Linked DNA regions of Aromatoleum petrolei. The protein of the gene in region 1 interacts with the protein of each later gene in a pairwise test. Links are inferred from orthologs where the notes say so. Each region holds a gene or a part of one and is shown in the gene's direction. Other genes may lie near its edges.

What was found.
Region 2: the proteins of recO (region 1) and recR interact in binary tests that used the Escherichia coli proteins (3 or more experiments, as listed by UniProt). The link is inferred for Aromatoleum petrolei from one-to-one orthologs.

Annotation. Positions count from the first base shown.
Region 1 is NZ_CP059560.1:1,056,047-1,071,186, reverse strand. What follows is about bases 12,277-15,140. They hold recO (DNA repair protein RecO), read left to right. Parts: upstream 12,277-13,279; coding sequence 13,280-14,002; downstream 14,003-15,140. Other genes in these bases: acpS (holo-ACP synthase), read left to right, coding at 14,765-15,140; ToN1_RS04770 (pyridoxine 5'-phosphate synthase), read left to right, coding at 13,999-14,754; era (GTPase Era), read left to right, coding at 12,332-13,258; rnc (ribonuclease III), read left to right, coding at 12,277-12,335. In the rest of the region: 3-oxoacyl-ACP reductase FabG, read left to right, coding at 1-345; acpP (acyl carrier protein), read left to right, coding at 439-678; fabF (beta-ketoacyl-ACP synthase II), read left to right, coding at 700-1,938; ToN1_RS04840 (protein YgfX), read left to right, coding at 1,957-2,442; nadB (L-aspartate oxidase), read right to left, coding at 2,502-4,085; RNA polymerase sigma factor RpoE, read left to right, coding at 4,309-4,908; ToN1_RS04825 (sigma-E factor negative regulatory protein), read left to right, coding at 4,918-5,472; ToN1_RS04820 (MucB/RseB C-terminal domain-containing protein), read left to right, coding at 5,511-6,434; ToN1_RS04815 (SoxR reducing system RseC family protein), read left to right, coding at 6,431-6,904; ToN1_RS04810 (Do family serine endopeptidase), read left to right, coding at 6,901-8,325; ToN1_RS04805 (glutaredoxin family protein), read left to right, coding at 8,349-8,588; lepA (translation elongation factor 4), read left to right, coding at 8,643-10,439; lepB (signal peptidase I), read left to right, coding at 10,492-11,280; ToN1_RS04790 (DUF4845 domain-containing protein), read left to right, coding at 11,293-11,658; more of rnc, read left to right, coding at 11,658-12,276. UniProt on the Escherichia coli protein: Involved in DNA repair and RecF pathway recombination.
Region 2 is NZ_CP059560.1:3,565,607-3,580,774, forward strand. What follows is about bases 6,567-9,458. They hold recR (recombination mediator RecR), read left to right. Parts: upstream 6,567-7,660; coding sequence 7,661-8,257; downstream 8,258-9,458. Other genes in these bases: dnaX (DNA polymerase III subunit gamma/tau), read left to right, coding at 6,567-7,312; ToN1_RS16330 (YbaB/EbfC family nucleoid-associated protein), read left to right, coding at 7,338-7,661; petA (ubiquinol-cytochrome c reductase iron-sulfur subunit), read left to right, coding at 8,456-9,049; ToN1_RS16345 (cytochrome b), read left to right, coding at 9,053-9,458. In the rest of the region: ToN1_RS16300 (AMP-binding protein), read left to right, coding at 1-356; ToN1_RS16310 (patatin-like phospholipase family protein), read left to right, coding at 655-2,865; cfa (cyclopropane fatty acyl phospholipid synthase), read right to left, coding at 2,899-4,083; ToN1_RS16320 (ZIP family metal transporter), read right to left, coding at 4,229-5,119; more of dnaX, read left to right, coding at 5,321-6,566; more of ToN1_RS16345, read left to right, coding at 9,459-10,321; ToN1_RS16350 (cytochrome c1), read left to right, coding at 10,318-11,070; ToN1_RS16355 (glutathione S-transferase N-terminal domain-containing protein), read left to right, coding at 11,165-11,764; ToN1_RS16360 (ClpXP protease specificity-enhancing factor), read left to right, coding at 11,808-12,254; ToN1_RS16365 (D-amino acid dehydrogenase), read right to left, coding at 12,301-13,566; ToN1_RS16370 (class 1 fructose-bisphosphatase), read left to right, coding at 13,772-14,773; ToN1_RS16375 (winged helix-turn-helix transcriptional regulator), read right to left, coding at 14,920-15,168. UniProt on the Escherichia coli protein: May play a role in DNA repair. It seems to be involved in an RecBC-independent recombinational process of DNA repair. It may act with RecF and RecO.

The DNA of each region.
Region 1 (15,140 bases):
GGCCGCATCATCAACATCACGTCCGTGGTCGGCAGCGCCGGCAACCCCGGGCAGGCGAACTACGCGGCGGCGAAGGCCGGCGTTGCCGGCATGAGCCGGGCGCTGGCTCGCGAGCTGGGTAGCCGCAACATCACTGTCAACTGTGTGGCGCCGGGGTTCATCGACACCGACATGACCCGTGCGCTGCCCGAAACGGCCCGCGATGCGCTGCTGGGCAACATCGCCCTCGGCCGACTCGGACGTCCCGAAGAAATCGCCGGAGCGGTGGCTTTCCTAGCTTCGCCCGCTGCCGCCTACGTTACGGGCACGACCCTGCACGTGAATGGTGGCATGTACATGTCGTAATCGCCGGCGGCGATAGCGGTTCTCATCCTTTTTGGTAGAATACGCCGGCTTTTTTTCTTACATATCTGGATCATTCTGGGAAGGAGTTAGTTCATGGAGAACATCGAGCAGCGCGTCAAGAAAATTGTCGCCGAACAACTTGGTGTGAACGAGTCGGAAATCAAGATCGAGTCCTCGTTCGTCGACGATCTGGGCGCGGATTCGCTGGATACCGTGGAACTGGTTATGGCCCTCGAGGAAGAGTTCGAGTGCGAAATCCCAGACGAGGAAGCTGAGAAGATCACCACGGTTCAGCAGGCGATTGACTACGTCAACGCCCACCTGAAAAAGTAACACTGATTACCGGAGCGAACATTGACCCGTCGCAGAGTCGTCATTACCGGTCTGGGCATCATTTCCCCGGTCGGCAATACCGTTCCGGAGGCCTGGGACAATATCGTCAACGGCCGCTCCGGTATCGGCGAGATTACGCGCTTCGATACCACGAACTTCCCGGTGAAGATCGCCGGTGAGGTGAAGGGGTTCGACATCGGCGCGTATCTCTCGCCGAAAGAGGCGCGCCGCATGGATGTATTCATCCATTACGGCATGGCCGCCGGCATCCAGGCGTTCAAGGATGCGGGATTGCAGGTAACCGCAGAGAACGCTGAGCGCATCGGCGTCAATCTGGGTTCGGGCATCGGCGGTCTGCCGATGATCGAAACGACCCACGACGATTACCTGAAGGGCGGGGCGCGCAAGATTTCCCCGTTCTTCATCCCCGGCACGATCATCAACATGATCGCGGGCAATCTGTCGATCATGTTCGGCCTCAAGGGGCCGTGCCTGGCGATGGTCACAGCATGCACGACTGCCACACATTGCATCGGCGAGGCGGCACGCCTCATCCAGTATGGCGACGCCGACGTGATGGTCGCGGGTGGCGCGGAGTCGACCGTCACGCCTCTGGCCGTGGGCGGGTTTGCCTCCGCTCGTGCGCTTTCCACGCGCAACGACGATCCGCAGACGGCGAGCCGTCCGTGGGACAAGGGGCGCGATGGGTTCGTGCTGGGCGAGGGCGCCGGCGTGCTCGTGCTCGAGGAATACGAGCACGCGAAGGCACGTGGAGCGAAAATCTACGCCGAAGTCGCGGGCTACGGTATGAGCGCGGACGCCTACCACATGACCGCCCCGTGCGAGGACGGCAACGGCGCCGCGCGTTGCATGACGAATGCGATGCGCGATGCCGGCATGTCGCTCGAAGAGGTTGACTACATCAATGCGCACGGCACGTCGACGCCGCTCGGCGACCTGGCCGAAACGACGGCGGTCAAGCGTTGCTTCGGCGACCGCGCGAAGTCGATAGCGGTCAATTCGACCAAGTCGATGACGGGTCATCTGCTGGGTGCCGCCGGGGGTGTCGAGGCGGTATTCACCACGCTGGCGATCCATAACCAGATCGCTCCGCCGACGATCAACATCTTCGAGCAGGACGAAGGCTGCGATCTCGACTATGTCGCGAACAAGGCCCGCCCGATGGAGATCCGCGCCGCCCTGTCGAATTCGTTCGGCTTTGGCGGTACCAACGGAACCATCGCGTTCCGCCGCGTCTGAGTCGGAATGGGGTAGCCCGTGCGCTACCCGCTTGAAATCAGGCTTCGTCCGTCGAAGCTGATTTTGCTGTTGAACGCCGCGATCCATGCGATCGCGGCGTTTGCATTTCTGCGTTCGTCGTTTCCTCTGCCGCTCGTGATCGTCGTCGTCGCGGGGCTGGGATTCTCGCTGCACTTGGCGAACCGCGCCGAGAGCGAGAAGGCGGGGGGCCGTCTGGTTCTGCAGGACAATGGCGAACTGTCAGTGGACCCCGATGGCCGCGGCCAGCAAACCGTGTATGCGTTGGCTGAGCCGGGGTGTGTCGATTTCGGTTGGGCAGTGTGGATTCACTGGCGCGGTACGCGGGTACGGCGCTCACCGCGCCGGTCGATACGAGGGGCGCTGATGCTTGTGCGCGGAAACGTCCATGAGGATGAGTGGCGCGGGCTGAAGATCTGGCTCCGCCACAAGGTCGGTCCTGGCCGTGTCGAAGGTGCAGCCGAAAACGACGCGACCGAGCGCTGAGTGCCCCCGCTGCATTGAGTCGGGGGCTCCGTTTCGGTGGAACGACTTCTGGCCGTCGTTCAGCGCCGGTGGGGTCGCAGGATGGTGGGACGTGCGACCGGCAGCGTATCCGGGTAATCGCGCGAACTGTGCAGGCCACGGCTCTCCTTGCGGCGCAAGGCGCAGCGCACGATCAGGTCGGCGGTGACAACGAGGTTGCGCAATTCGATCAGATCGTTGCTGACGCGGAAGTGCGAGTAGAACTCGTTGATTTCGCGCGCCAGCAGGCGGATGCGGTGCTGGGCACGCTGCAGGCGCTTGGTCGTGCGCACGATGCCGACATAGTCCCACATGAAACGGCGCAACTCGGCCCAGTTGTGCGAGATCACGACCTCTTCGTCGGCGTCGGTCACACGGCTCTCGTCCCAGTCGGGGAGTTTTGGCAGGGGGCGCTTCGCCTGAGAAAGGATGTCGTTTGCTGCCGCCTCGCCGAAAACGAGGCACTCCAGGAGCGAGTTGCTGGCGAGGCGGTTGGCGCCGTGAAGGCCTGTGTACGCCGATTCGCCAACGGAATAGAGGTTGGGAACGTCGGTACGTGCGGCCAGGTCGGTGACGATGCCGCCGCAGGTGTAGTGCGCCGCCGGTACGACGGGAATCCCCTCGCGCGTGATGTCGATTCCCAATTCCAGGCAGCGTGCGTGAATATTGGGAAAATGTTCGCGCAACCACTCTGCCGGTTTGTGGCTGATATCAAGGTAGACGCAGTCGAGACCGTGTTTCTTCATCTCGAAATCGATGGCACGGGCGACGATGTCGCGCGGCGCCAACTCGGCGCGTTCGTCGTGCGCCGGCATGAATCGGGTGCCGTCGGGCAGCCTGAGCAGACCGCCTTCGCCGCGCACGGCTTCCGATATCAGGAATGATTTTGCTTGCGGGTGATAAAGGCAGGTTGGGTGGAACTGGATGAATTCCATGTTCGCCACGCGGCAACCGGCACGCCACGCCATGGCGATGCCGTCGCCGGTCGCGACGCTGGGGTTGGTCGTGTACAGGTAGACCTTGCCCGCTCCGCCGGTGGCAATCACGGTGTTGCGGGCGCCGATCGTCTCGACGCGGTCGTTGGCGATGTCGAGCACGTATGCGCCAAGGCAATCCTGCTCAGGGAGGCCCAGCTTGTCGCCGAGGATCAGATCGACCGCGATGTGGTTTTCGAGGATGTCGATGTTCGGGTGCTTGCTGACCTGGTCGGTCAGTGTCGCCTGCACCGCAGCACCGGTGGCGTCCGCAGCGTGGATGATCCGCCGGTGCGAGTGGCCGCCTTCACGCGTGAGGTGGTATCCGAGGCTGGATTGATCCTCGCGGGTGAAGGGAACGCCACGTCCGATCAGCCATTCGATCGCTGCTTTGCCGTGTTCGACGACATAGCGTGTAGCCTTTGGGTCGCACAGGCCGCCGCCTGCGATATAGGTGTCCTGGATGTGCGCCTCGATGCTGTCGGAGGTGTCGAGGACCGCGGCGATGCCGCCTTGAGCCCAGGCGCTGGCGCTGTCGGAGATCGCTCGTTTGGTAATCAGGGCGACTCGGAGTTTGTCTGCCAGACGCAGTGCGATCGATTGTCCCGCCGCGCCGCTGCCGAGGATGAGTACGTCGTATTGTTTTGACAAGATCGTATGTGCCAAGGATCGACAGGTTCATGAACTATATCACGTCCGACGTGTCCCTCCGGGTGCTTGGGCGCAGTGGGCCTGTGGCGCACCGGAAAACCATGTCGGGGTCTGAACTATTTCAAAGCGTGTCGGTCTCCTTGTTAGCTTCGACTTTGCCGGAGACGGGGCTGGGTCGCTATACTGGCGCGGATTTTGCCCAACATAGAGTAACGACCCGCCCATGAGCGATCGCGAGATAGATCAGCAGCTTGTTGAGCGCGTGCAACGCGGTGACAAGCAGGCTTTCGGCTTGCTGGTAGCAAAGTATCAACGCAAGCTGCATAGGCTGCTGTCCCGCTTGATCCGCGATTCGGCAGAGGTCGAGGATGTGGCTCAGGAAACCTTCATCAAGGCGTATCGCGCCTTGGGATCGTTTCGTGGTGATAGCGCTTTTTACACGTGGCTCTACCGTATCGGGATCAATACCGCCAAGAACTACCTGGTTTCGCAAGGGCGACGGGCGCCCACCTCGACCGGATTTGATTCGGAAGAGGCGGAAACCTTCGAGGAAGGCGAGCAGTTGCGCGACATCAATACGCCGGAGCGCCTGATGATGACTCGGCAAATCGGCGAGACGGTCGATCACGCGATGGAAGCGCTGCCGGAGGAGTTGCGTACTGCGATCATGCTGCGTGAACTCGAAGGGCTGAGCTACGAGGAAATTGCCAGCATCATGGATTGTCCGATTGGAACCGTGCGTTCGCGAATTTTCCGCGCACGCGAGGCGATAGCTGAAAGACTGCGGCCGCTGCTGGATACGGCACCTGATAAACGTTGGTAGGTGGTACTCATGAAGGACAGATTGTCGGCACTTCTGGATGGTGATCTCGACGAGCAATCGGCGCATCCGGTTTTCGAGTCGATGCGGCGAGACCGCGCATTGCGCACCGACTGGGAGGCTTATTGCCTGATCGGTGACGTACTGCGCGGAGATCGTGACGGCAACGCCGGATTCGTCGGGCGTGTCATGGCGAACATCGACGAGGAGCCAACCCTGCTGGCGCCTTCCCGGCACGCCGCCGCGGAAGGCGGGCGATTGTGGCGATCGCTGATGCCGCTGGCCGCCTCGGTGATGGGTGTGGCCGCCGTGGGCTGGGTGGCGCATACGCTGTACAGCGATCAGGCACAACCATCGGTTGGGCAGATCGCCGTCGCCCAATCATCGACTGCAGTTGCCGCGCACGCGGCGGTACGTCCGGTTGCGGTTTCGCCGAGTCCGGTTGCTGTGGATCCGACCCGCGAATATGTCTTTGTGCATCAGGCGATGTCGGGCGGCGGGCCCATCTCGGGTGTGATCCAGCACGTGCGCACCGTTTCTGACGTCGGGCAGGGCAGTGGCCGATGAGGTGGGCGTCAGCTGTATTGGCGGTCTGCGCGGCATTGATGCAGGCGCCGGCCTTTGCCGAGTCGCCGGGTGATCCCCTCTCCTGGCTCGGGCGCATGGCCACTGCGGGGCAGCGCCTCAACTATTACGGGACCTTCATCTATCAGTCAGGGAAGAATTTCGAGACCTCGCGTATCGCGCACATGAGCGATGCGAACGGTGAACATGAACGCCTGGAGGTGCTCGACGGCAGCCCGCGGGAGGTGATCCGCAGCAATAGCGAGGTTCGGTGTGTGCTGCCCGACCAAAAGACAGTCATCGTCGATCGGCCCGGCACGCGGCGCGCCTTTCCGTCGCGGCTGCCAGTGGCGTTCGGCGGCCTCGCCGAGAATTATCGAATCCGCAAGGGCAGCGTGGGGCGTGTTGCCGGACTGGATGCTCAGCAGATCATCCTCGAGCCGAAGGATGACCTGCGTTTCGGCTACCAGTTGTGGGCGGAGGTGCAGTCCGGTCTGCTGCTCAAGGCCCGTACGGTCGATGATCGCGGCGAGATCGTCGAGCAATTCACCTTTAGTGACGTGAAGATCGGCGGCGAGATCGACAACGACGCCTTCCGCCCACGCATCACGAAGAGCAGCGACTGGCGGGTGGTCCACGCCAACGGCGTCGAGGTGCGCAAGGAGGACAGTGGCTGGGCGCTCAATGCTCCGCTCGCGGGTTTCTCGCTCGTTTCGGTAATGCGCCGGCCCCTCGGTCGCGATCGCGGCGACGCGTTGCATATGGTGTATAGCGACGGACTCGCGTCAATTTCGGTGTTCATCGAGCCGAACGAAGGGGTGCGTGTCGAGCCCGGACCCTTTGCGAGTGGTGCGATCAACATCTACAAACGCGTTGTTGGTCAGTATCTGGTGACGGCCCTGGGCGAGGTGCCATTGCGTTCGGTGCAGCGGCTGGGCGACGCGATCGAGCCGGTGACGCGATGAATGAGGCGCAGGGCATCGTCGATCGGGTCGAAGGCGGGCGCGCCTGGGTTCGTCTCACCGAGCGGGCGGGCGGCTGCGGACGCTGCGATGAGCCGGGCGGCTGCCGTTCGACGGGAATCGCGTATGCGTTGAAGGCGCCGAATGAAGTGTTCGCGGTGCCGAACTCGATCGATGTCCGGCCGGGCGAGCTGGTGTGCCTGCGGATGCACGATGGTGCGCCGTTGCGGGGTGCGCTGCTGGGCTACGGCCTGTCCGTCGCACTGCTGCTGATCGGCGCCGCGCTGGGTAGCGCATTGGCCGACTTCGGTGCTCAGGACCTGAGCACGGCGGTGGGCGGGCTGGCCGGTCTTGCTGTTGCGCTCGGGGTCAATCATATGGTGTTCCGTAGCCGCACCGTGCGACACGGCTTCGAGATCGAGATGGTGCGCGGGAGCGCAGGATGTGGTGTGGCAGGGGCGCAGGAGGGATGAACCTCGGACGTCTGCTGCGCGCGATTGTCTTTGCGCTGTCGTGCGCGTTTGCGGTCACCTCCGCATATGCCGCGGGCGGCGTGATCGCTTTGCCCGATTTCACGCAGATCGTGCAGCGACATGGTGCGGCCGTGGTGAACATCAGCGCTGCCCAGGCGGGCAAGGGCGCGGGGCCCGGCTTTCCCCAACTCTCGCCGGATGATCCGATGTTCGATTTCTTTCGGCGCTTCGTTCCGCGCAAGCCCGAGCATCCTCGCATCGACCCTGACAACAAGTCGCTCGGCTCCGGGTTCATCGTGAGCGCCGACGGTTATATTCTCACCAATGCGCATGTCGTCGAGGGCGCAGAGGAGATTATCGTCCGCCTGGTAGACAAGCGTGAGTTCCGGGCAAGGGTGGTGGGGGCGGATGCGCGCTCCGACGTTGCGCTGATCAAGATTGATGCGACGGACTTGCCGCGCCTTGCGATTGGCGATCCGGAAAAGCTGCAGGTCGGCGAATGGGTCGTCGCGATCGGATCGCCCTTCGGGTTCGATCATTCGGTGACCGCCGGCATCGTCAGCGCGAAGGGCCGCAGCCTTCCGGATGAGAACTTCGTGCCCTTCATCCAGACGGACGTCGCGATCAATCCGGGCAACTCGGGGGGGCCGCTTTTCAACCTGAAGGGCGAAGTGGTCGGAATCAACTCGCAGATATACAGCCAGACCGGTGGTTTCATGGGGCTGTCTTTTGCGATCCCGATCAACCTCGCGATGGAGATCCAGGCGCAGCTCAAGGCCAGCGGACGGGTGCAGCGCGGACGCATCGGCGTTGCAATCCAGGAAGTCACGCGCTCGCTCGCGGAGTCTTTCGCGCTGCCGCGTGCTGAAGGAGCACTCGTGAGTGCCGTCGAACCCGAAGGTCCGGCTGCGCGGGCGGGCATCCAACAGGGTGACGTGATCGTGCGTTTCGCCGGCAAGGCGGTCGATGAGTCTAGCGACCTGCCACGGATCGTGTCGTCGAGCCGCCCCGGGGCTCAGGTTAGCCTGTCGCTGTACCGCGCGGGTGTGCTTCGCGAGGTCGGCATCATGGTCGGCGAATGGGCTGACGAAGGTGCTCCGCGCTCGCGTCGAAGCGAGCGCGCCCAGCCAGCTTCCAATAAGCTCGGGCTGGTGCTCGGATTGCCGACCCCGGCGCAGAAGCGTGAACGCAATGTGGAGCACGGGCTGGTTATCGAGCGGGCGCAGGGGGCTGCAGCACGCGCCGACCTGCAGGTCGGGGACATCGTGCTCGCGATGGTGTCCAGTGGACGTCAGGTCGCGCTGAAGACGGTGGACGGCTTTACGCGCCTGGCGGCCGACATCAAGGACGGCCAGTTGGTCACGCTGCTGGTGCATCGCGGTTCCGGAACGAGCTACGTGACGCTGAGGGCGGGAGATTGAGCGTGGTGCGCGAATTGACCGTGATGAGCCGCGAGTGGTGCCACCTGTGCCATGAACTTGTCGATCGCCTGCTGCCGCTTGCTGCCGAACTCGGATGGCGCGTGCGCATTCTTGACGTCGATGCGGATCCGGCGCTTGAAGCCAAATGGGATGAACTGGTTCCCATCGTCCTTGCCGGCGACACAGAGCTGTGTCATTACCATCTGGACGAGGGCGCGATCCGTGCCTATTGCGGGCGTTTTCCGCTAGAATCCGCCGTTTAGCCGATTCAACCGATACTTATTGGGTGCCGCGAGGCACCTTTCTTTTGTTGGCGCATGCAACACATCCGAAATTTCTCCATCATCGCCCACATCGATCACGGCAAGTCTACGCTGGCTGATCGCCTCATCCACTATTGCGGCGGACTATCCGATCGCGAGATGGAGGAGCAGGTGCTCGATTCGATGGACCTCGAGCGCGAGCGCGGGATCACGATCAAGGCGCAGACCGCCGCCCTGCAGTACAAGGCGAAGGATGGCCAAGTCTATAACCTCAACCTGATCGACACTCCGGGACACGTCGACTTCTCCTATGAGGTGAGCCGTTCGCTGTCGGCCTGCGAGGGGGCACTCCTCGTGGTCGATGCGTCGCAAGGCGTGGAGGCGCAGACGGTCGCGAACTGCTACACGGCGATCGAGCAGAACGTCGAGGTTGTTCCGGTCCTGAACAAGATCGACCTGCCCGCGGCGGATCCCGACAACGCGCGCCAGGAGATCGAGGACGTCATTGGCGTCGACGCGTCCGAGGCGGTGCTGTGTTCGGCAAAAACCGGGCTGGGCATCGAGGATGTGCTCGAGACTGTCGTGCGCCGCGTGCCGCCGCCCGAAGGCGATCCCGCCGCGCCGCTGAAGGCGTTGATCATCGACTCGTGGTTCGACAACTACGTCGGCGTGGTGATGCTGGTGCGCGTCGTGGACGGCGTGCTGCGGCCGAAGGACAGGATTCTCCTGATGGCGACGGGCGCACAGTATCCGTGCGATCAGGTCGGCGTGTTCACGCCGCGCTCGGTTGCGCGTACTGAATTGTCCGCAGGCGAGGTGGGTTTCATCATCGCCGGCATCAAGGAGCTGCAGGCGGCGAAGGTCGGCGACACCGTGACGCTCGCGAGCCGGCCGGCCGCTGAGCCGCTGCCCGGCTTCAAGGAAATCAAGCCGCAGGTGTTCGCGGGCCTTTATCCGGTCGAGTCGAGCGAGTACGACCAGTTGCGCGATTCGCTGGAGAAACTGCGCCTCAATGATGCTTCGCTGCAATTCGAGCCGGAAGTCTCGCAGGCCTTGGGTTTCGGTTTCCGTTGCGGCTTCCTCGGGCTGCTACACATGGACATCGTGCAGGAGCGTCTCGAACGCGAGTTCGACATGAACCTCATCACGACGGCGCCTACCGTCGTGTACGAGGTCGTGATGAACAGCGGCGAAGTGATTCATGTCGAGAATCCCTCCAAGTTGCCCGACCTGTCCAAGGTTGCGGAGATTCGAGAGCCCATCATCACGGCGACGATTTTCATGCCGCAGGAGTACGTCGGTCCGGTGATCACTCTGTGCAACCTGAAGCGTGGCGTGCAGGTCGATATGCGCTACCACGGCCGTCAGGTGCAGCTGATCTATGATCTGCCGATGAACGAAGTGGTGATGGACTTCTTCGACAAGCTGAAGTCGGTGTCGCGCGGTTACGCCTCGCTGGACTACGAGTTCAAGGAGTACCGTGCGGCGGATCTCGTGAAGCTCGACATGATGGTCGGCGGCGAGAAGGTCGATGCGCTGTCGGTGATCGTGCATCGCGCCTCGGCACAGTATCGCGGCCGTGAAGTGGCGGCGAAGCTGCGTTCGCTGATCCCGCGCCAGATGTTCGACGTCGCCGTCCAGGCAGCGATCGGCTCGCACATCATCGCGCGTGAGACCATCAAGGCGCTGCGCAAGAACGTGCTCGCGAAGTGCTACGGTGGCGACATCTCGCGCAAGAAGAAACTTCTCGAGAAGCAGAAGGAAGGCAAGAAGCGCATGAAGCAGGTCGGAAACGTCGAAATTCCGCAGGAGGCCTTCCTCTCCGTGTTGCGGGTGGACGAAGGCAAGTAGGCGGTGCCGCCCTGCGGGGTGCCGCGTTGAATCGCGACGAAACGGAGTCTGTGTGAATTTTGCGCTGGTGTTGTTCCTGCTGCTGGTGGCAACGGCGATACTTTGGGTCATCGACCGCTTCTACGCCAAGAAGCGTCGCGCTCCCGGTGCTCCCGCGCCGTGGTGGGTCGAGTACGGTGCCAGTTTCTTCCCGGTGATCCTGATCGTGTTTGGCCTGCGTTCGTTCATCGTCGAGCCGTTCAAGATTCCGTCCGGTTCGATGATTCCGACGCTGCTCGTCGGTGATTTCATCCTCGTCAACAAGTGGACCTATGGCATCCGCCTGCCGGTGATCAACAAGAAGATCATCGAGGTGAACAATCCGAAACGCGGTGACGTGATGGTGTTCCGCTATCCTGCCGATCCGTCGATGGATTACATCAAGCGTGTCGTGGGGCTTCCGGGCGACAGGATCGAGTACATCGACAAGCGTCTGCGCATCAACGGCGAAGCGGTGCCGATCACCGCGCAGGACGATTATCTGCATCCTGATCGCCTGTACTACTCGCCGCGTTTTCAGGAAAAGCTCGGCGCGGTCGAGCATTCGGTGCTGATCGAGCGTGACGTGCCGCCCTTCGTGCCGCAGGTGCTTGATTATCCGCATCGGGAGAACTGCACCTATACTACGTCCGGCGTGCGTTGCACCGTACCCGAAGGGCATTACTTCGTGATGGGCGACAATCGCGATGCGAGCAGCGACAGCCGCGTCTGGGGGTTCGTCCCGGATGAGAACATCGTCGGCAGGGCGTTCTTCATCTGGTTCAACTTCAACGACATGAAACGGATTGGCGGGTTCCACTGATACGGAGACGGCATGCGGATGATGAAATGGCAGCGGGGCATGAGCCCCATCAGCGTACTGGTTGTCGGCGGCCTTCTGGGCTTCGTCCTGCTGATCGGCTTTCGTGCAGTTCCGGCGGTGAATGAGTACTTTGCGATCCAGCGCATCATCAAACTTGTGGCCGATGAGGGCGACGGCGGCGCGTCGATCGCCGACATGCGCCGGAGTTTCGAGCGCCGCGGGCAGATCGACGACGTGGTCACGGTCACCGGGGCCGATCTCGACATTCGCAAAGATGGCGGCAAGGTTGTGATCGACGTCGAGTATTCGCGCCAGGTGCCGGTGGTGGCCAACGTCAGCCTGCTGATCGACTTCAAAGCGACGACGATCGGAAGATAGTGGCAGTCAATCTTGATCGCTTCCAGCGAGGCATCGGGCACCAGTTTGGGAACCGCGCGCTGCTGGAGCAGGCTCTCACGCACCGCAGTTTCGGGCAACCCAACAACGAGCGCCTTGAGTTTCTCGGTGACAGCATCCTCAATTGCGTCGTCGCGATTGCGCTGTTCGAACGATTCGGTGAGTTGCGCGAGGGGGAGATGTCCCGCCTGCGGGCTTCGCTGGTTTGCCAGGACGGCTTGCACCGCATTGCCCGCGCGCTGGAACTCGGCGAGTACCTGCGCCTGGGCGAGGGGGAAATGAAGAGCGGCGGGTTCCGCCGGCCCTCCATCCTCGCCGACGCAATGGAGGCGACTTTCGCGGCGGTGTTCCTCGATCAGGGCTTCGACGCGGCCAAGGCCGTGATCGATCGCCTGTATGCACCTCTGATCGCAGAGATCGATCCCCGCGTGGCCGCCAAGGACCCGAAGACGGCGCTGCAGGAGTACCTGCAGGGGCGCCGGCTGGCGCTCCCGACCTACACGACGGTGAAGGTGCACGGCGAGGCGCACGCGCAGGAATTCGAGGTCACCTGCGAGGTCAACGCGCTGAAGATCCGCACCACCGGGCGCGGCGCGAGTCGTCGCGCCGCCGAACAGCAGTCGGCCGAGAACGCGCTGGCGCAGTTGAGGAAGTCATGAACGAGAATATTGGCCCGGAAAGCGGGCCCGCCGCCGCGCCCGAAGGGTTCCGCACGGGATTCGTTGCCATCGTCGGCCGACCCAACGTTGGCAAGTCGACACTGTTGAACCGTCTGATCGGGCAGAAGATCAGTATTGTGTCGCGCAAGGCGCAGACGACGCGCCATCGCGTCACCGGAATCCTGACGAACGATGAGGCGCAGTTCGTCTTCGTCGATACGCCCGGTTTCCAGACCAAGCATCGCAATGCGCTCAACCGTTCGATGAACCGGACGGTGTCGCAAGTACTCGCCGACGTGGATCTGGTGCTCTTCGTGATCGAGGCCGGTCGCTTCGGGGAAGACGACCGCAAGGTCGTCGAGGTGCTGCCGAAGGAAGGAAATGTGGTTCTGGTCATCAACAAGGTCGACCGGCTTGCCGACAAGACCCAGCTGCTGCCCTTCATCGCGCGCGTGAAGGATGCCTTTCCTTTCACCGAGATCGTCCCGCTCAGCGCTGAGCGGGGGACCAACGTCGAGCAGTTGCTGCGCGCGGTGACGCCGCTGTTGCCCGAGGGCGCGCCGATGTATGGCGAGGACGAGGTCACCGATCGCAGCGAGCGGTTCCTCGCTGCCGAATTCCTGCGTGAGAAACTCTTCCGCCTGTTGGGAGACGAACTGCCGTACGGCATTGCCGTGGAGATCGAGAAGTTCGAAACGGAAGGAAATCTGCGTCGCATCCATGCCGCGGTGGTCGTCGACCGTGCCAGTCACAAGGCGATCGTCATCGGCAAGGGGGGCGAGCAGCTCAAGCGCATCGCCTCGGAGGCGCGTGTCGAACTCGAGCAGCTGTTCGACGGCAAGGTGTTTCTCGAGGTGTGGGTCAAGGTCAAGAGCGGCTGGGCGGATGACGAACGCGCCCTCAAGAGCCTGGGCTACGAATAAGACCTGCGGACGCGTGCCGCCGTGAGCCAGAAGCAGCGCGTCGACGGACAGCCGGGCTTCGTCCTGCATTCCCATCCCTGGCGCGAGACCAGCCTCATCGTCGAGGTCTTCTCGCGCGATCATGGCCGCGTCGCGCTGGTGGCAAAGGGCGCACGGCGCCCGATGTCGGCCCTGCGTGGCGTCATCATGGCCTTCCAGCCACTGCTGCTGGATTGGTCGGGTGGCGGCGAGGTGAAGACGCTCGTGCGCGCCGAGCGCTCCGGCGGGCAGCCCCTGCTTGTCGGTCGTGCGCTGATGTGCGGCTACTACCTGAACGAACTGATGGTCCGGCTGACGGCCCGCGAGGACCCGCATCCCGTGTTGTTCGATGCCTACGCCCGCGCGATCGCCTGCCTCGGTCGCGGCGAGCCGCAGGAGCCGATCCTGCGCCGCTTCGAGCTCGCACTGCTGCGTGAGCTGGGCTATGGCATCGGTCTCGCTGCGGACGGCGACTCGGGTGCGCCGCTCGATCCTCGCGCCGACTACCTCTATATAATCGAGCGCGGCCCGGTACCGGTTCCGGAAGGGACTGGCGATGTGGCGGCAACGAGCGGGCAGACGCTGCTCGACATGGAGCACGACGATTTCTCCCGCCCCGAAACGCTGGCGCAGAGCAAGGCCTTGCTGCGCATGCTGATCAATCATTATCTCGGCGGTCAGACGCTGCAGTCGCGCCGGGTCTTAAAGGAGTTGCTGGAGCTGTGATCGAACTCGGCGTGAATATCGACCACGTGGCGACGCTGCGCCAGGCGCGCCGCACTTGGGAACCGGACCCCGTGTGGGCGGCCGTGGAGGCGCATCTGGGTGGCGCCGACGGCATCACTGTGCATCTGCGCGAGGATCGGCGTCACATCCAGGACGAGGACGTGCGCCGCCTGCGCGAGCTGACGCAGGTCAAGCTCAACCTGGAGATGGCGGCGACCGATGAGATGGTCGGGATCGCGTGCCGGCTGAAGCCCGAGATGGCGATGCTGGTGCCCGAGGGCCGGCACGAGGTGACGACCGAAGGCGGACTCGACGTCATTGCGCAGGAAGAGCGGCTGAAGAGCGTCGTGGGGCGCCTGGCGGATGCCGGCATCGTCACCAGCGTATTCATCGACGCGGAGATCGCGCAGGTTGAGGCAGCCGCGCGCATTGGCGCGCGCGTGTGCGAGATCCATACCGGGCCTTACGCACACGCGTTCCACAATGCCGGACGGGACGCCGAAAGCGCGTCGGTGCTGGCCGAGATCGCGAAGATATGCGATGCGGGCGAGGCGATCCGGGGCCTGGGCATGCGCTTCAATGCGGGCCATGCGCTCAACTACTACAACGTGCAGCCGGTCGCGCGGCTCGCAGGCGTGCGTGAACTGCACATCGGCCACGCCATCGTCAGCCGGGCCGTATTTTCGGGCATGCGCGAGGCGGTGCGGGAGATGAAGCGCCTGATGCGCGAGGCTGCGGGACAGGGCTGCTGAGCGTCCGCGGATGATTCACGGTATCGGAACCGACATCGTACAGATCGCCCGCCTGAGTTCCGCCCTGGAGCGCAATGGTGAGCGCTTCGCGGCGCGCATCCTTGCGATCGGCGACGAGCGCGACGGCTTCAGGGCGAGCCGCGATCCGGCCCGCTTCCTTGCGAAGCGTTTCGCCGCGAAGGAAGCCTTCGGCAAGGCCCTGGGGACGGGCGTTGCCGTCCCAGCGACGCTGCATGCAGTGCGGGTCGGGCACGATGGTCTCGGCAAGCCGGTCTATATGTTCGACGCTGGGCTCGCGGCCTACATGCAGGAGCGCGGTCTGAATGCGCACCTCACGCTGAGTGACGAGAACGAATACGTGGTCGCGTTTGCGCTGATCGAGAAGA
Region 2 (15,168 bases), 2.5 Mb from region 1 along the record:
ACTACCGCATCAGCCCCTTCGAGCTCGAATCGGTGCTGATCGAGCACCCGGCCGTCGCCGAAGCCGCCGTCGTCCCGAGCCCGGACCCGGTGCGCCTGGCCGTGCCGAAGGCCTACGTGATCCTCGCCGCCGGCCACGAGCCGTCGAAGGAACTCGCGAAGGACATCTTCGCCTTCACGCGCGAGAAGCTCGCCCCGTACAAGCGCATCCGCCGCCTCGAATTCTCGGACCTGCCGAAGACCATCTCCGGCAAGATCCGCCGCGTCGAGTTGAGGAAGAGCGAAGAGGGCAAGGACGCGTCCGTGCGCGGCGCGCTGGAGTTCTTCGAGGAAGACTTCCCCGAGCTCAAGGGCTGAACCGCCGCGCATTGCGCATTGCATCAAGGGGCGCGTGCAGCGGCGGCATAAGCTGCTACAATGCGCCCCGTGGCGGGTCTCCCCGCATTGCAGCGCGGTGAACCTGGTCAGGGCCGGAAGGCAGCAGCCACAGCCGTTCCCTGCAAGTGCCGGGGGTCGGGCTCGCCACCCTGATTCACGAACGGGCGCCTCCGGAAACGGGGCGCCCGTTTCATTTTGTACCTCCTTGCCGGACTTCCGTTACGCACGCCCCGCGCTCTTGCGCTATCTTCGGCGCGTCCCTTCGCCGAGCACCCGTTTGAACCTGAGCTCATTCCTTCTTTCCCTGCTATGCCTGGCCGGCATCGCCGCCGCGCCCCTGCACGCCGAACCGCCCCCATCACCGCAGGGCGTCGCGCTGGTGCTATCGGGCGGCGGCGCCCGCGGCATCGCCCACGTCGGCGTGCTCAAAGTCCTCGAGGACATGCGTATCCCGGTCGACTGCATTGTCGGCACCTCGATGGGCGCGATCGTCGGCGGCGCCTACGCGGCGGGGATGGAGCTGGGCGACATGGTGCGCGAGATCCACGCCGTCGATTGGGTCAATATGTTCGCGAGCAGTGTGCCGCGCGAGGACCAGCCCTTCCGCGACAAGCAGGATGCCGCGCGCAACCGCTCCGCAATCACCTTGGGCTACGGCGGCGGTGCGCTGCTCTTGCCGCAGAGTGCGATCTCCGGCCAGGCGATGGACCGCTTCCTCACGCGGCTCGCCGGCGACGCCGAGGCGCTCGACACCTTCGACAGCCTTGCGCTGCCCTACCGCGCGGTCGCCACGGACCTCGAGACCGGCGAGCTGGTCCTGCTCGACAAGGGGCCGCTGTGGCGCGCGATGCGCGCGAGCATGGCCGTGCCCGGGGTGTTCCTGCCGATCGAGACTGAAAATCGACTGCTTGTCGATGGTGGCCTGGTGATGAACCTCCCGGTCGATATCGGCCGCGAGCTGTGTGGCGGGCGCGTCATCGCCGTGAATCTCGGCACGCCGCCGCACGCGCGCGAGCGCCTGCGTTCGGCCACCGACATCGCGCTGCAGGCGATCAACCTCGCGCTCGAACAGAACGTGCGCCAGCAGCTCGCGCGCCTGGGTCCCGAGGATGCGCTGATCCAGGTCGAGCTGCCCGGCATCACCTCGCGCGACTTCGATCGTGTGCTCGAAACCATCCCCTACGGTACCGAGGCCGCGCTGCGCCAGTCCGCATCGCTCGCACGCTTCAGCGTCGATGAGGATAGCTACGCGAGGTGGCAGGCCCTGCGGCAATTCCGCTGGCACAAACGCGCGCCGGTCGTCGCCGACATCAAGGTCGAAGGCCTCAGGTTCGTGCCCAAGCGTCTCTTCGACGCGACGCTCACGCAGAAGGAGGACGAGCCGCTCGACACGCAGGCGCTCGAGCGTGACATCGCGCGCATCTACGAGCGCGGCGACTTCGATCGCCTGCGCTACAGCGTGCTGCACGACGGGCCGCGCGCGACGGTGCAGCTCGATGCCGACGAGAAGGCCTCCGGCCCCAACCTGCTGCGCTTCGGCGGCGGCCTCGCCGCTGATTTCGAAGGCGGCTCGCAGGTCGGCCTCTACGCCGGCTTCTCACGCCGCTGGCTCAACACCCGCGGCGGTCGCTGGGACACCGACCTGCAGCTTGGCACCACGAACCGCATCCGCAGCGAGCTGTTCCAGCCGCTCGACCTCGACAGCGGCTGGTTCGTCGCGCCGTCAGTGGAGCTGTTCAACCGCGTGCTGCCTGTTTTTGTCGATGGCCGCAAGCTGTCGGAGAACAAGGAGAAGGGCGGCCTCGTAGGCCTCGATGCGGGATACGAGGTGGGCATGTGGGGCGAACTACGGGCCGGCTGGCGGCGCGGGCGGCGCAGCTCGGAAGTCATCGCCGGCCCCGAGCTCTATCCCGAGCGCCTCATCGAAGACGGCTGGGTACATGGCACCGCCACCATCGACCGCCTCGACAGCCCCTTCTTCCCGCGCCGCGGCTACGCTGCCCGGCTACGTGCGGAACTTCACTCGCCGGCCTTCGGCGCCGACCAGCGCTACTTCTTCACCGAGCTCGACGGCGACGCCGCGACCTCCTTCGGCCCCAACGTGTGGCGCGTACGCGCGCTGCTCGCCGGCAGCCCCGACCGCGACTTGCCCGAGGTCGGCCGCACCCTGCTGGGCGGCCCCTTCCGCCTTTCTGGCTACCGCTACGGCGAACTCGCCGCCGATCAGGTGGCGCTCGTCAGCGGCGCCTACTACCGCCAGATCACGCGCCTGCCCGACACGCTCGGCCGCGGCGTGTACGCCGGCGCGACAGCCGAATGGGCGGAGCTGCGCAACTATGGCACCGCGCTCACCCCGGACCCCGGCCGGCACCGCGCGTATTCCCTCTTCCTCGGCGCCGACACCGCCCTCGGTCCGATCTACGTCGGCGCGAGCTATTCGCCCGAAGTGGGCGACGTGCGCTACTACCTGCAGCTCGGACAGCCCTGAGGCACGTGCGGCCGATCGCCCGGGGCGGGTCCGTCAGGCCGGTCGCCGATAGCCATCCGGCACGCCGTCGGGTGACAGCATGATCTGCCACAGCTGCAGGTCGCGTGCGCGGAAGGCGCCCGCGCAGCTGAGCAGGTAGTAGGACCACATGCGGCGGAAGCGTTCGCCGTAGCGTCCGGCGAAGCGCGGCCAAGCCGCTTCGAAGCGTGCATGCCAGGCCATCAGCGTGCGGTCGTAGTCGGCGCCGAAGTTGTGCAGGTCCTCGATCACGAAGAGATGCTCGACGGCCTTCGCAACCTGCCTCAGGGCTGGCAGATCGCCGTTCGGGAAAATGTAGCGGTCGATCCACGGGTCGGTGTGCGCGGTGCGGAAGTTGTTGCCGATCGTGTGCAGCAGGAAGAGCCCGTCGTCTCGAAGGCAACGGCGCGCGACCGCGAAGTAGGTGCGCAGGTTATGCCGGCCGACATGCTCGAACATGCCAAGGCTGGCGATGCGGTCAAACGGCTCGTCGATTTCGCGGAAGTCCATCAGGCGGAACTCCACGGGCAGGCCGGCGCAGCGCTCGCGCCCGTACTCTGCCTGCGCCCTCGAAATTGTGAGGCCGACGCAGCGAACGCCGTAGCGTTCGGCTGCGAACTTCATGAGGCTGCCCCAGCCGCAGCCGATATCGAGCAGGCACATGCCGGGCCGCAACCCGAGCTTGCGGCACACCAGGTCGAGTTTCGCCTCCTGTGCCGTCGCCAGATCGTCAGCGTCCGCCCAGTATCCGCAGGTGTATGCCATGTACGGATCGAGCATCGCCTCGAAAAAATCGTTGCCGAGGTCGTAATGCACTTCGCCGACGAGCTTCGCCCGGCGCGGGCTCTGCAGGTTCGTGAGATGTGCGCGCAGCACGTGCCAGACGAACTTCGGCGAACGCGCCGCGCGGTCGAGGTGGGCTCGCACGATGCGATGGATCAATTCGTCGACCTGTGGTGCATCCCAGTCGCCATCCATGTAGCTCTCGCCCAACCCCATGCTGCCATGCAGGAGGATCCGGTCCGCGGCCTCCGCGCGATGCAGCCGCATGTCCCACGGCCGGGTGCCGCCGATGCAGATGTCGGCTTCCCGCAGCAGCCCGGCCAGCAGCTCGACACTGCCCCCGTATGGCGCTCGTCGCGTCACCGTCGTGCCGCTGCAAAGGTGCGACTCTGGCAGCTCGTGAAACTCCGGGGCCATGCACGCTCCTCCTTCTCCGTGTGCCGCCTGTGCACGGGCGACGCTCGTCCGCGAACACCCATTCCGGATATGTTCGACTTTCAAAGGATAGACCACGCTTCGCACAATTCCGTTTCAGCGCGCGGGGCCGGAGGCCATTCCGATATCAGGCAAGTGCGGCGTCGAGCACCATCATCGCCGCGAAGCCGACGACGAGGCCGGTCGTCGCGAGCGTCTCGTGGCCGCGACGGTGCGATTCCGGAATGATCTCGTGGCTCACGACGAAGAGCATCGCACCCGCTGCGCCGGCGAGGCCCCAGGGCAGAAGTGCCTGCGCCTCCGCAACCACCGCGGCGCCGGCGAGCGCCGCGATAGGCTCGACCAGACCGGACAGGGCCGCCACCGCGAACGATACTGCCCGGCCGTAGCCGGCGGTCGCGAGGGCGATCGCAACGATCAGCCCTTCGGGCACATTCTGCAGCGAGATGCCGGTCGCGACCGCATTGCCGGTGCTCGCAGAGACGCTTGCGACTCCGATCGCGAGCCCCTCGGGAACGTTGTGCACCGCGATCGCGAACACGAACAGCCAGACCGCCCCTGCGCTGCGCTCCGACTGTGGTTCATGCGAGTGGGGCAGGGTGCGGTCGAGCGCGAGCAGGACCGCGGCGCCCGCGCCCATCGCCACCGCGACGAGGAACACCGCGTCCACGCGGCCGAGTCCGAGGGCGACTGCCGCGTCGAGGCCAGGAAGGAGCAGCGAGAACACGCTCGCTGCAAGCATCACGCCCGCACCGAAGCCGAGCAGAACCCCCTTCACGCCGGCGGCGATGCGGCGCATCACGAGCACGGGCAGCGCACCGAGGGCGGTAGCCAGCGCAGCCATCGCGCCCCCAGCGAGGGCGTCGGGGATTGCGAACGCGCCGGCATCGACGCTGCGCACGAGTTGCGTACCCAGCACCACGAAGCCGGTCAGGACGATCAGCCACCCGCCGAGCGCGCGCAGCGCCCCGGCCGCGTTGGCATGCTGATAGTGCAGGCGGGCGACTTTGGCAACCATGATGCGACTCCTTTCAGTTGGGCGATTGCGTCGAATCCAGTATTGCCGTGCGCTGAAAATAGTTCTAATTGAACATTAATAAGTATTCGATAGATTTTCAGTATTTATTCGCCCGCGGCAAACCGGCGCGTCCTATTGCACCCGGGCACCGCCCGCAATCGCACCGGGAGCGTGCTCGGCGCTCTGTTAGAATCCCGCGCCATGAGCTATCAAGTTCTCGCCCGCAAGTGGCGGCCGAAATCCTTTGCGACGCTGGTTGGCCAGGAGCATGTCGTGCGCGCGCTCAGCCACGCGCTCGCGACCGGCCGGCTGCACCACGCCTGGCTGTTCACCGGCACTCGCGGCGTCGGCAAGACCACGATCTCCCGCATCCTCGCGAAGGCGCTGAATTGCGAGACCGGCGTCACGGCCGAGCCCTGCAACCAGTGCTCCGCCTGCCAGGCGATCGACGCCGACCGCTTCCCCGACTATGTCGAGATGGACGCCGCGTCGAACCGCGGCGTCGAGGACATGGCCGCGCTGCTCGACAAGGCCGTGTACGCGCCGGTGCAGGGGCGCTACAAGGTCTACATGATCGACGAAGTGCACATGCTCACCGGGCATGCGTTCAACGCGATGCTGAAGACGCTCGAGGAGCCGCCGGAACACGTCAAGTTCATCCTCGCGACCACCGATCCGCAGAAGATTCCCGTCACGGTGCTGTCGCGCTGCCTGCAGTTCAACCTCAAGCAGATGCCGCCGGGCCACATCGTCGAGCACCTGTCGCGCATCCTCGAGGCCGAGGCCATCCCCTTCGAGGCGCCGGCGCTGCGCCACCTCGCCAAGGCCGCCAACGGCTCGATGCGTGACGCGTTGTCGCTGCTCGACCAGGCGATCGCGCACGGCACCGGCAAGGTCGAGGAAGAGCAGGTCACCCACATGCTCGGCACGGTCGGTGACGACCACCTGTATGCCGTGCTCGATGCGCTCGCCGCCGGCGACGTCACGGCGCTGCTGGCGGTCGCCGACCGCATGGAAGCGCGCAGCCTCTCGTTCGATGCGGCGCTGCAGGCCCTCGCATCCCTGCTGCATCGCGCCGCTCTCGCGCAATTCGCCCCCGCCGCGATCTCCGACGAGGCCGAGCGCGCGCGCCTGCAACCCTACACCGAGGCCTTCGACGCCGAATTCCTGCAGCTCGCGTACCAGATCGCAATCCACGGCCGCGACGAACTGCCGCTCGCGCCCGACGACTACGCCGGCTTCACGATGACGCTGCTGCGCCTGCACGCCTTCCGTCCCGACATGCCGGCAGCCTTGGGCAGCCCTGCGACCGAAGGCGGAGGAGGGGGTGTCGCACGCGCCTTGCCGCCTGCCGCTGCGCGACCGCCGGCTGCATCGCACCCAGCCTCCGCGAGCGCCGCTCCCAGACCCGCTCAGCCGGCCGCCATCGCTCCCGCCGCGCTTGCCGTCGCGGAAGCGCCGGCTGCGTCGGCCGTGCCCGCCCGCGCCCCTGTGGCGCCTTCCCCTGGCGCCGCATCCGCGCCTCCTGCAACCCGGGCCGAAGCGCCGATCCCTGTGGAAGCCCGCCCCGAGCCTTCCAACTCGGTGCCACCCTGGGAGGATTTGCCGCCCGAAGCCTTCTTCGGCCAGAGCGCCGAACCGGCTGCGCCGGGGGGCGAGTCGCCGCGCGAGGTCGTGCCGGCTCCGCCCGTTGCGCGTTCCGCGCCGGTGGAGCGGCCCGAACAGGTGGCCCCGTCCGCTCCTCAGCCCCAAGCGCCCTCCGTGTCGCCGGCGCCGCCGACCGCCGACGGCGAGGCGGCGGGGGATTTCGCCGCCGGCAATTGGCACGGCCTCATTCGCCGGCTCGGTCTCGGCGGGCTCGTGCGCGAGTTCGCCCAGCACTGCGAGTGGCTGGGCTTTGCCGACGGCGTGATCGACCTGCGCCTGTCGAATGCCCATCGCCACCTCCTCGACATGAACCCGGGCGTGGTGGAGCGCATCCAGGATCAACTCGCTTCCCTGTATGGGGCGCCCCTCAAGCTGCGCGCCACGGTCGGCGCGATCGCCGGCGAAACTCCCGCGCAGCGCGACGAGGCCGATCGTCGTGCGCGCCGCGCCGAGGCCGTTGCAGCGCTCGAAAGCGATCCTTTCGTGCGCGAACTGATCGAACGATTCGACGCAACCCTCGTGGAAGCGTCGGTGAAACCACTTTGAATCCCCAATTGCGGAGAAACGCACCATGATGAAGGGCGGAATCGCCGGCCTGATGAAACAGGCCCAGCAGATGCAGGAAAACATGAAGAAGATGCAGGACCAGCTCGCGCTCGTCGAAGTCGAGGGCCAGGCGGGCGCCGGCATGGTCAAGATCCTCATGACCTGCAAGCACGACGTTCGTCGCGTCACCATCGACCCGTCGGTCATGGACGACAAGGAAATGCTCGAAGATCTCGTCGCCGCGGCGATGAACGACGCGGTGCGTCGTGCCGAGGCGACCACGCAGGAGAAGATGGCGGGCTTCACCGCCGGCCTCAACCTGCCGCCCGGGATGAAGCTCCCGTTCTGATGAGCTCCCCCTCGAGTCTCGACGAACTGATCGAGGCCCTGCGCGCGCTGCCTGGCGTCGGCCCGAAGTCGGCGCAACGCATGGCCTACCACCTGCTGCAGCGGGATCAGCGCGGCGCCGGACGGCTCGCGCGGGCGCTCTCGCACGCGCTCGAAGTGCTGCGCCACTGCGAGCGATGCAACACCTTCTCCGAGGCCGACATCTGCCAGCGCTGCGCCAACCCGCAGCGCGACCACTCGCTGCTATGCGTGGTCGAGATGCCGGCCGACCTCGCGATGATGGAGCAGACGCAGCTCTACAACGGCCTGTACTACGTCCTGATGGGACGCCTGTCGCCACTGGATGGTATCGGGCCGCGCGAGCTGCGGCTCGACAAGCTCCTCGCGCGCGCCGCGGACGACGATGTGAAGGAAGTGATCCTCGCAACCAACTTCACCAACGAAGGCGAAGCGACCGCCCACGTGATTGCCGAGCTCCTCGCCGCGCGCGGCGTGAAGGTGAGTCGCCTGTCGCGCGGCGTGCCCGTCGGCGGCGAGCTCGAACACACCGATACGGGAACGATTGCGCAGGCTCTGGTCGAGCGTCGCGCGCTCTGACAAAGAGGTTTGCTGCGTTGCGGAAGTTGCGCTGCAGCAAACGGTTTCCGGCGAATCCGCGCTGTCATGCGGGAGTGCATCCGGGGTCCATGTCAATGACATGAGCTCGGCATGACCTCTTTTTATGTATCAGGCTTTTTGCTAAAATCCCGCAGTTTTTTTGTATCCGGAAACGGGTTTCTTTTCAGGGATGAGGTCATGAGCGTGGATCAGAAGATGGACAGTGGCCGCCGGCAACTGCTTGTCGCGACGTCGGCCGCCGGTGGCGTGGCTGCGGTGGCGACGGCTGTGCCGTTCGTTGCCAGTCTGACGCCGTCGGAGCGTGCGAAGGCTGCAGGTGCGCCGGTCGAGGCGGATATCAGCAAGCTCGCGCCGGGCGAGATGATGACGGTTGAATGGCGTGGCAAGCCGGTGTGGATCCTGCGCCGGACCCCGGAAATGCTGGCTTCGCTCGACAAGACCGACGCCGCCGTGAGCGATCCGGAATCCGCCAAGGAGATGCAGCCGGAGTACGCGAAGAACAAGAGCCGCTCGATCAAACCCGAATACCTCATCGCCGTAGGAATCTGCACCCACCTCGGCTGCTCGCCCAGCGACAAGTTCAAGGTCGGCGCCGAGAGCGGCATGGGCGACGATTGGCACGGTGGCTTCCTGTGCCCCTGTCACGGTTCCAAGTTCGACCTTTCCGGTCGCGTGTACAAGAGCATGCCGGCGCCCGACAACCTCGAGGTGCCGCCGCACAAGTACCTTTCCGATACCACGATCCTCATCGGTGACGACTCCAAGGCCTAAGCGATGACCACAAAATCACAACAACTGCTCAACTGGGTCGACGAGCGTTTCCCGCTGACGTCCACCTGGAAGGCGCACCTGTCCGAGTACTACGCGCCCAAGAACTTCAACTTCTGGTACTTCTTCGGTTCGCTCGCGCTGCTGGTGCTGGTGATCCAGATCCTGACCGGCATCTTCCTGGTCATGCACTACAAGCCGGATGCCTCGCTCAACGCCTCGGGCATTCCCGTTGCATTCGCCAGCGTCGAGTACATCATGCGCGAAGTCCCGGGCGGCTGGCTGATCCGCTACCTGCACTCGACCGGCGCCTCCGCCTTCTTCATCGTCGTCTACCTGCACATGTTCCGCGGCCTGCTCTACGGTTCCTACCGCAAGCCGCGCGAACTGATCTGGATTTTCGGCACGCTGATCTTCCTGGCGCTGATGGCTGAAGCCTTCATGGGCTACCTGCTGCCGTGGGGCCAGATGTCGTTCTGGGGCGCGCAGGTCATCGTGAACCTGTTCTCGGCGATTCCGGTCATCGGCCCGGACCTGTCCGTCGTCATCCGCGGCGACTTCGTCGTGTCCGACGCCACGCTGAACCGCTTCTTCTCCTTCCACGTCATCGCCGTGCCGCTGGTGCTGATCGGCCTGGTGCTCGCGCACATCGTCGCGCTGCACGAAGTCGGCTCGAACAACCCCGACGGTGTCGAGATCAAGAAGAAGAAGGACGCCAACGGTATCCCGCTCGACGGCATCCCCTTCCATCCGTACTACACGGTGAAGGACATCGTCGGCGTAGTCGGCTTCCTGATCTTCTTCACGGCGATCGTGTTCTTCGCCCCGGAAGGCGGCGGCTACTTCCTCGAGTACAACAACTTCGTCCCCGCCGACCCGTTGAGGACCCCGCTGCACATCGCTCCGGTGTGGTACTTCACGCCCTTCTACTCGATCCTGCGCGCGGTGACCTATCCGCTGTTCGGCATCGACGCGAAGTTCTGGGGTGTTGTCGCGATGGGCGCTGCGGTCGTCATCATCGCCTTCCTGCCGTGGCTCGATCGTAGCCCGGTGAAGTCGATTCGCTACAAGGGCGGTCTGTTCAAGGGCATCCTCGCGGTCTTCATTGTCGCCTTCTTCATCCTCGGCTACCTCGGCGTTCTGCCGCCGACCCCGGGTCGTACTTTGGTGGCGCAGATCTGCTCGGTGATCTATTTCGCCTTCTTCCTGGCGATGCCCTGGTACAGCAAACTCGACAAGTGCAAACCCGAACCGGATAGGGTGACTTTCAAATGACTATCAACGTGATCAAGACCCTGAAGCGCCTGGCCGCTGCGGCGCTGTTCGCGCCGACGCTGGCGCTGGCTGCCGGTGCGGTGCTGCATCTCGACAAGGCGCCGGTGAGCAAGGATCCGGCCGCCCTGCAGGCGGGTGCGAAGACCTTCGTCAACTACTGCATGAACTGCCACAGCGCGAGCTTCGTACGCTACAACACGCTGACGCAGATCGGCCTGACCGAGCAGGAAATCCGCGACAACCTGATGTTCACGGGTGAGCGCATCGGGGACCTGATGAAGGTCTCGGCGAGTCCGAAGGAGCAGAAGGCCTGGTTCGGTGCGACCCCGCCCGACCTGACCCTGGTCGCGCGTCAGCGCGCATCGGAGTTTGGCAGCGGCGCCGACTGGCTCTACACCTACCTGCGCCAGTTCTATCGCGACCCGAATCGTCCGACGGGCTGGAACAACAAGGTGTTCGAGAACGTCGGCATGCCGCATGCGCTATGGGAACTGCAGGGCGAGCAGATCGGCAAGGTGACCGAGCATGATGGCGTGAAGTCGATCGAGCTCGAACTGGCGAAGCCCGGCAAGCTGTCGGCGCAGGAATACGACAAGACCGTCGCGGATCTCGTCTCCTTCCTCGTGTGGATGGGCGAGCCGGTCGCCGAGAAGCGCAAGACCATCGGCGTCGTCGTGCTGATCTTCCTGGCCGGCCTGTTCGCGCTCAGCTTCGCGCTGAAGAAGAACTACTGGAAGGACATTCATTGAACGTCGGCGCGAACTGATTCGGCGCCTTGAAGTCTGACGCACCACGCGTACCTCGCGTGGTGCGCTTTGTTTTTGTATCGGGAGCAGTAACACCATGATGAACCTCTATTCCGGCACCACCGATCCGTTCAGCCATCGCTGCCGGATCGTGCTGTTCGAGAAGGGGATGGACTTCGAAGTCATCGACGTCGATCTCTACAACAAACCGGAAGATATTGCCGTCATCAATCCGTACAACCGCGTGCCGGTTCTGGTGGATCGCGACCTCATCCTGTATGAGTCGAACATCATCAACGAGTACATCGATGAGCGCTTTCCGCATCCGCAGCTGATGCCGCCCGACCCGATCATGCGTGCCCGCGCACGCCAGCTGCTGCACACCTTCGAGCACGAGCTGTTCTCGCACATCGAGGCGCTGGAGAAGAACCAGAAGGGCACGGTCGAGAAGAGCCGCGCGCATGTGCGGGACCAGCTCGTCCAGCTCGCACCCATCTTCACGAAGCAGAAGTTCATGCTCGGCGACGAGTTCTCGATGCTCGACGTCGCGATCGCCCCGTTGCTGTGGCGTCTCGAGCACTACGGTATCGAGCTGCCAAAGGCGGCCGCGAACCTCATGAAGTACGCCGAACGCATCTTCAGCCGCCAGGGCTTCATCGACGCCCTGACACCGTCCGAAAAGGTAATGCGTCGTTGACGCGCAGGCGGCCCCGCCAGTCGGGGCCCCACGGATCCCATCCATGAGCAAGGTATCGACCAAACCCTACCTGGTGCGCGCCATCTACGACTGGTGTCTCGACCAGGGCTTCACGCCCTACATCGCGGTTGCCGTGGACGAACGCACCGTCGTTCCGCCCGGCTATGCGCGCGACGGGCAGATCGTGCTCAACCTCGCCCCGGACGCGACCAACCATCTGGTGATGGGCAACGACCTGATCACCTTCCAGGCCCGTTTCGGCGGCGTGGCACATGCGTTGTCCCTGCCGGTGGCCAATGTGCTGGCCATCTACGCACGCGAGAACGGGCATGGCATGGCCTTCGAGCAGGAAGTCGCGGGTAGCGAGCCGCTGGCCGACGAGGATGCGACGGACGAGGTCGGTTCCGACGCGGGTGACGGCGATGGGCCGGACACGCCGTCGGCGGCAGGGCGCAGCGCCAGTCGCAATCACCTCAAGGTCGTCAAGTAGCAGACCTTGGGGCGGGCGACCCTTCGCCGTGCGCGGCGAAGGGTGCTCAGCGGCGCCCGTCGAGGAAGGGAAAATGCTCCACCGGCGGACGACCGCCGCGGATGAGTTCGGTGAGCGCGCTCGCCGAACCGCAGGCAAGCGTCCATCCCAGTGTGCCGTGTCCGGTGTTGTACCACAGGCGTGACACGCGGCTGCGCCCGATCAGCGGAATATTGCCGGGGGTCGCCGGCCGCAGGCCGGTCCAGCGTTCCGCCCGAGCGAGGTCGACAGCGCCTGGAAAGCGCGCCTCGATCCAATCCAGAATTGCCTGGCAGCGTGCGGTGTTGATGGTCGTGTCGAAGCCGTTGAGCTCCGCAGTGCCGGCCACGCGCAGGCGCTCTCCGAGGCGCGAGCACACGATGCGGCGCGATTCGTCGGTGAGGCTGACGCTGGGCGCGCGCGCGGGATCGACGATGGGCGCGGTGATCGAATAGCCTTTCACCGGGTAAATCGGCAGCGTTTCGCCGAGAGGGGCGACGAGCGCGCGGCCGTAGCTCCCCAGGCAAACCACATAGGCATCGGCGGTCAGCGCACCCGCGCGGCCCTGCGCATCGCGCACCACGACTGCGTCGATGGCTCCGCTCGTGCGCGAGAGGCTGGTAATCGTCGTCTCGTAGTGAAAACGCACACCGCTTTCGGCGGCGAGCCGCGCCAGTCCCTGAGTGAAGCGGCAGGCGTCGCCCGATTCGTCGCCGGGTGCATACAGGCCGCCGGCGAGCTGGGCGCGCACGGCGCCGAGCGCCGGTTCGAGCGTCACGCACTCATCGGCCGCACAGGCGCGTGCGGCGATGCCGTAGGCGGCGAGCTCGGCGACCCGCGCGCGCGCGTGCGCGAATTCCGCCGGAGTGAAGAACAGGTGCAGGATGCCACGCTCGAGGTGGTCGTAGGAGAGGCCCGTCTCAGCGCGCAGCTCCCGCAGTTTCTGCCCGCTATGCACGGCGAGGCTGGCGATCGCCGCGGTGTTGCGGCGGGTGCGTCCGGGCAGGCATTCGCGCAGGAAGGACATGGCCCAGCGCCACTGCGCGCTGTCGGCATGGGGGCGGAACAGCAGCGGAGCGTCCTCGCGCCCGAGCCAGCGCAGTGCGGTGAGCGGCGCGCCGGGGTTGGCCCAGGGTTCCGGGTGGCTGATGGAGATCTGGCCGCCGTTGGCGCGGCTGGTTTCGAGTGCCGCCGCGGGCTCGCGGTCAACAACGCTGACTTCGAATCCGGCCCTGGCGAGATACCAAGCCGTCGTGACGCCGGTGACGCCGGCGCCGAGAACCAGAACGTGCATAGTGAGTGATCGGGTCTTGCGGTCGCCGGAAGGGCCGTGGCCGCCGCTGCGCGGGGAAGCCCGCGGGAAGTCGATCATAACCTCTTCGCGGGCTGCGGGTGCGCGGATCTTGATGCGCTCGGCCGCGGTACGCGGGATAATCCGCTTTTTCCAGCTTGCGCAACTATCCGCATCCGGCCCGGCCGGAGCCACAAGGAGTCATTTCATGCGACGCGTCACGCTAACCCAGTTCCTGATCGAGCAGCAGCGCGCGGGCCGGACCACGCCCGAGCTGCGCCTGCTGATCGAGGTCGTCGCCCGCGCCGTGAAGGCGATCAGCGTCAACGTGTCGAAGGGTGCGCTCGCCGGCGTCCTCGGCGAGGCGGGCACCGACAACGTGCAGGGCGAGGCTCAGAAGAAGCTGGATGTGATCGCCAACGAGATCCTGCTGCAGGCGAACGAGTGGGGCGGTCATCTGGCTGCGATGGCCTCGGAGGAGGTGGAGGAGGTGCACCAGATCCCCTTCGATTATCCGAAGGGCGGTTTCCTGCTGCTGTTCGATCCGCTCGACGGTTCGTCGAACATCGACGTGAACATCTCGGTCGGTACGATCTTCTCGGTGCTGCGCAATCCGGAGGGCGACGGCGAGCCGACGGAGCAGAACTTCCTGCAACCGGGCCGTGAGCAGGTTGCCGCGGGCTATGCGCTGTACGGGCCGTCGACGCAGCTGATCCTGACCGTGGGTAACGGCGTGCATGGTTTCACGTTGGACCGCGAGATGGGCAGTTTCATCTACACCCATCCCTTCATGACGGTGCCGGCCGAGACGCAGGAGTTCGCGATCAATGCGTCGAATGCGCGCTTCTGGGAGCCGCCGGTGCAACGCTACATCGGCGAGCTACAGGCGGGCAAGACGGGCCCGCGTGGCAAGGACTTCAACATGCGCTGGGTGGCGTCGATGGTCGCGGACGTGCACCGTATCCTGACGCGTGGCGGCATTTTCATGTATCCGCTGGACGAGAAGTGCCGCGACAAGGGTGGCAAGCTGCGCCTGATGTACGAGGCGAATCCGATGGCAATGATCATCGAGCAGGCGGGGGGCGCGGCGACGACGGGCCGCGAGCGCATCATGGACTTGCAGCCGACCAAGCTGCACCAGCGCGTGCCGGTGGTGTTGGGCTCGGCGGCGGAAGTCGAGCGTGTGACGAAGTATCACCTCGAGGGTTGAGCAAGGCGGGCGCCCCGTCGGGGCGCCCGCCCGAGTGCGGACCGGGAAGCCGAAGGCCGCGAGCGCCTGCCCGGCAGAGGGCGCCGGACCGCGGGCTCGATCACGTAGGCACCGACCCGACGCTTCTTGATCGGGAACGCCGCCCCTTACCCCGACCGTCGTCCCTCGCCGGTCCGGATCTCTATCGTCTTCTCGTCCTTGACGACCTCCATGACGACGTAGGTGTGCGTCTGCTTGACGCACGGCAGCTCGGAGATTTTCTCGCCCAGCACGCTACGGTAGGTCTGGATATCGCGTGTGCGCACCGTCAGCAGGTAGTCGAAGTCGCCCGCGATCATCTGGCAGGTCTGGATCTCGGGGATGCGCTGGACTGCTTCGTTGAAGAGCTTCAGTTC